Regions from separate parts of the Maccoyibacter intestinihominis genome, predicted to be linked through region 1. Evidence: predicted binding sites of a transcription regulator. Region 1 holds the regulator's gene; the other holds the start of a gene.
The links. The regulator HrcA, encoded in region 1, represses chaperone genes, less so after heat shock. The targets are predictions, from matches to a motif close to TGTTAGCACTCNNNNNNNNNGAGTGCTAACA.
Positions count from the first base shown of each region.

Region 2: the regulator HrcA is predicted to act here: its motif matches at 1,376-1,406, upstream of clpB (ATP-dependent chaperone ClpB).

Region 1 covers NZ_JBBMEX010000001.1:257,415-259,827, reverse strand. The annotation lists gene grpE (nucleotide exchange factor GrpE) at 1-461, opposite strand, end outside; gene hrcA (heat-inducible transcriptional repressor HrcA) at 483-1,520, opposite strand; gene trmD (tRNA (guanosine(37)-N1)-methyltransferase TrmD) at 1,677-2,399, opposite strand; gene rimM (ribosome maturation factor RimM) at 2,411-2,413, opposite strand, start outside.
Region 2 covers NZ_JBBMEX010000008.1:57,555-59,967, reverse strand. The annotation lists gene clpB (ATP-dependent chaperone ClpB) at 1-1,280, opposite strand, end outside; gene WMO43_RS08835 (amino acid ABC transporter ATP-binding protein) at 1,541-2,299, opposite strand; gene WMO43_RS08830 (amino acid ABC transporter permease) at 2,312-2,413, opposite strand, start outside.

The DNA of each region.
Region 1 (2,413 bases):
GCTACACCAGCCTGCTCTAACTCATTCATGAGCTGCTTATATATCATGTTCATTCCATCGGCAAAAGCACTTCCTGCTTCTTCCTCCGGGATACTTGCGAGTCCTCTTTCAAAATTGTCTATGACCGGAAGTATCTTTTCGATAATACTCTTAGCTCCGACTTCAAACATCTGGGCTTTTTCTTTTTCCGTTCTCTTACGGAAGTTATCAAACTCTGCCATCTGGCGTCTGACCCGATCCTGAAGTTCTTCAATCTGTTCGTCTTTCTTATCTTTTTTCTTCTTTGCCTTTTTCTCTTTCTTTTCTGCTTTCTTATCTGCCTTTTCCTCTGCTTCTTTGGCTTCTGTTTCGCCTGCGGAAGCTTCATTGCCGGCTTCTTTGGTTTCCTCTTCTGCTGAAGAGGCTTCTTCGTTGACAGTATCTGTTTCTAAGATTTCTTCCTCTGTCTTATTCTCTGCCATGATGTTCCACCTTTCTCTATGCTAATCTTTCGGTTTTCGAAAGATATCATCCAACTGCACTTTCAAATTTTTCAGGTTATCCATTACATTCTCATAATCCATTCGCTTTGGACCGATAATTCCAATGGTTCCCTGTATTCCCTCTCCTAATTCATAAGTTGCGGTGACTACACTGCAATCTTTCATGGTCTGGATCGGGGTTTCATTTCCTATATAAACCTGAATTCCCGTATTCTCTTCTGAGTTTAAGGTTTCAGATACAAGGCTTGCTAATTCCTGTTTTTCTTCAAATGCCTCGATCAGCTCACTGGCACTCTTCGAATCACTCAGTTCCGGATATTTAAAAATGTTTGTTGCTCCGCTGGTATAAATCTGTAAATCTTCATCCTCACCGATCGCCTCTGCTACTGCATCTAAGACATCACTGACGATTCCACTGTCTATCCCTGCCTGTTCTTTTAATAAAGAAATCATTCCTAAATTGATCTGGTCTATGGAAAGACCGTTTAAGTTGGAATTCAACAGGATGTTCAGCTTCAGAAGTCTTTCATTTCCAAGCGGCTCACCCACGGAAATGATCTTGTTCTTTACGATGTTGCCCTCTCTTACGATAACGGCAAGAATCTGTTCATCATCTACCTGTGATAACTGGATGAATTTTACCCGGCTCTTCTGATAGCTTGGAGCACTGATCATCGCTGCATAATTGGTATTTGTTGCAAGTACCTTTGCTACCTGTTTTAATACCTGCTCCACTTTCTCGGTATGTTCTATCATGAACTCCTTCATCTGTGTGACTTCGTTATCTTTTTCCTCAATCAGGTGATCGACATAAAAACGATAACCTTTGTCAGAAGGAATCCTGCCTGCCGAGGTATGCGGCTGCAATATATAGCCCATCTCTTCTAAGTCCGCCATCTCATTACGAATGGTTGCTGAACTCAAATTCAAATCCGAATCTTTTGAAATGGTTCTTGAACCAACCGGTTCTCCTGTCTCTAAATAATTACGGATGATGGCTTTTAAGATTTTTGTCTTTCTCTCATCGAGCATCTCCATGATCTCACCTGACCTTCTGAGGTTTGTTAGCACTCATTTAAGTGGAGTGCTAATATCTATGTACTTAAGATAGCACCGTTGTTTTTCTTTGTCAACTAATATTTGTGATTTTTTTGTGTTTTTCTTCTATTTTATATTTCCGGGAACGGATCTGAACTATTCCTCTCCGTATACTTTTCGTTCTTTCTCACTTAATTCTGCCCGCTCAAACAGATCCGGTCTTCTCTCTTTGGTGCGTAAGATGGACTGTTCTCTTCGCCACTCATCTACCTTTTGATGATTTCCAGATAACAGGATCGGCGGAACGGCTTTCTCCTGCCACACCTCCGGTCTGGAATACTGCGGGTATTCTAACAGATTTCCTTCTAAGGATTCGGTTTCACCGGATTCCTGGTTTTTTAACACTCCCGGAACCATACGGGAGATGGCATCAACTAAAACCATTGCCGGAAGTTCTCCTCCGGTCAGTACATAATCTCCTATGGAAATGTAATCGGTTACGATCTCCTCTAGGACACGCTCGTCTACTCCCTCATAATGTCCGCAGAGCAGGATCACATCTTCCTCTAATGCAAACTCTTTTGCTGCCTGCTGTGTAAAAAGCGGTCCCTGCGGAGTTAAATAGATGGTCCTTGGACGATATCCGATTTTTTCTACGATGGATAAATAAGCATCATAGATCGGCTGTGCCTGCATCACCATGCCTGCCCCGCCCCCATAGGGATAATCGTCCACTTTTTTATGCTTGTCTACGGTATAATCACGGATATTGACCGCTTCAATGGCCAGCAGTCCTTTTTCAACTGCTCTTCCAATAATACTGGTATGAAGTCCCTGCTCCACCATGTCAGGAAACAGGGTTAATATATGAAATCTCATGTCTTCTCCTATTA
Region 2 (2,413 bases), on a different contig from region 1:
GCGGTTTCTTCGATCTGAAGCTGCATGATCCTACGGTTCAACTCATCTAACTCGGTTGGCATAGAATCTAATTCGGTTTTAATCAGGGCACATGCCTCATCAACTAAGTCAATCGCTTTATCCGGTAAAAAACGATCCGAAATATAACGGTTCGAAAGGACTGCTGCACTGACTAATGCGGCATCAGTGATCTTAACTCCGTGGAATACCTCGTAGCGTTCTTTGATACCTCTTAAAATAGAGATCGTATCTTCTACGGTCGGTTCATCGACCTGTACCGGCTGGAAACGACGCTCTAAAGCTGCATCTTTTTCAATATATTCACGGTATTCGTCTAACGTTGTTGCACCGATGCAGTGAAGCTCGCCTCTTGCAAGCATTGGTTTTAACATATTGCCTGCATCCATGGCACCGTCCGTCTTTCCTGCTCCGACGATGGTATGCAGCTCATCAATAAAGAGAATGATCTGACCGTCACTCTGCTTTACTTCATCGAGCACTGCTTTTAAACGTTCCTCAAATTCTCCACGGTATTTTGCACCTGCTACTAATGCACCCATATCCAGTGCAAACAATTTTTTATCCTTCAGTCCTTCCGGCACATCACCACGCACGATCCTCTGTGCTAAGCCTTCTACTACTGCTGTTTTTCCGACACCCGGTTCACCGATCAAAACCGGATTGTTCTTCGTCTTTCGTGACAGGATCCGGATAACATTACGGATTTCCGTATCCCTTCCGATGACAGGGTCCAGCTTCTGGTCTTTTGCCCGCTCTACCATGTCATAGCCGTATTTTTCAAGCGTATCATATGTTGCCTCGGGATTGTCAGAAGTTACCCTCTGATTACCACGCACGGTAGAAAGACTCTGTAAAAATCTTTCTCTGGTAATACCATATTCCTTAAACAGTTCTTTCATTGCCTGATTCGGGTATTTTATCAATGCTAAAAACAGATGCTCTACCGATACATATTCATCGCCCATCTGTTTTGCTTCATCTTCTGCATGGATCAGAACCTTATTCAGATTCTGTCCCACATAAACCTGTCCTCCGGACACTTTGACTCTGGCTTCCAGTTTTCGTCTTGCATTATCTGCAAAATGCTGTTTCTGGATCTCCATTTTCTCAATTAATTTCGGAATTAGTCCATCTTCCTGCTGCATCAATGCAACCATCAAATGTTCCTGCTCGATTTCCTGATTTCCGTATTCATATGCTAATTTCTCGCAATCGTTGATCGCTTCTACTGATTTCTGGGTAAATTTCTGGATGTTCATACTTCTACGCCCCTTTCTATCGTCACATTCTATTTCCTAAAAATAAGAATGTCTGAAACCTGTTTTTCCTTTACAATATAAGGTATAACACCTTTTGTTAGCACTGTCAAGATGTGAGTGCTAATTCTTTTATAAAAAATTTTAACATAAAAATTCCCTGTTCCGGTATCATATTATACCCGAACAGGGAATTTTCTATGTTGAGATTTCTCTTCCTCCATACTTTCTCAAAGTATAGCAGAAAGAGGAAAAACATTCAATTATACCTCGCCTTCAATTCCACGGAATCTGCTTAAGAACTCCTTGGTCTTTTCGCTCTTTGGCTCTAAGAATACTTCTTTTGCAGTTCCTTCTTCTTCGATCACGCCGTCTGACATAAAGATCACATGACTTGAAATGTCTCTTGCAAATGCCATCTCATGTGTGACTACGATCATCGTAAGGCCTTCCTGCGCAAGCTGACGCATGATATTTAAGACTTCTCCGACCATCTGTGGGTCTAATGCGGAAGTCGGTTCGTCAAAAAGCAGGATTTCCGGCTCCATTGCCAAAGCCCTTGCAATTGCCACACGCTGTTTCTGACCACCGGAAAGTTGACGCGGTTTTGCATTGATGTACGCGTCCATGCCAACCTTTTTTAAGTATGCCATTGCTTTTTCTTCTGCTTCTTCTTTTTTTCTTCCAGCTACCTTGATCTGACCTACCATGCAGTTCTCTAAAACCGTCATGTTGTTAAACAGATTAAAACTCTGGAATACCATTCCAACCTTAGAACGGTATGCCGGTACATTGATCTTTGGATCTGTGATATCTTCTCCATGATATAAAATGCTGCCACCGGTTGGTGTCTCTAACAGATTCACACAGCGGAGCATTGTGGATTTTCCTGAACCGGACGCTCCGATCACGGAAACCACATCACCTTTTGCCACCTGAAAACTGATATCTCTTAACACATCGTGAGAGCCAAAAGATTTTTCCAGATGAGATACTTCTAATATTACATCTTCTGCATTCATATGAAACCTCCTCTACTCTCCACGTTTTACTTCTTCGCCCAACTGGGTTCCGATCCCCATGACATCGACTAACTCATAGTTCTGTGAACCGTCCATCTTTTTCTCCCATAAACG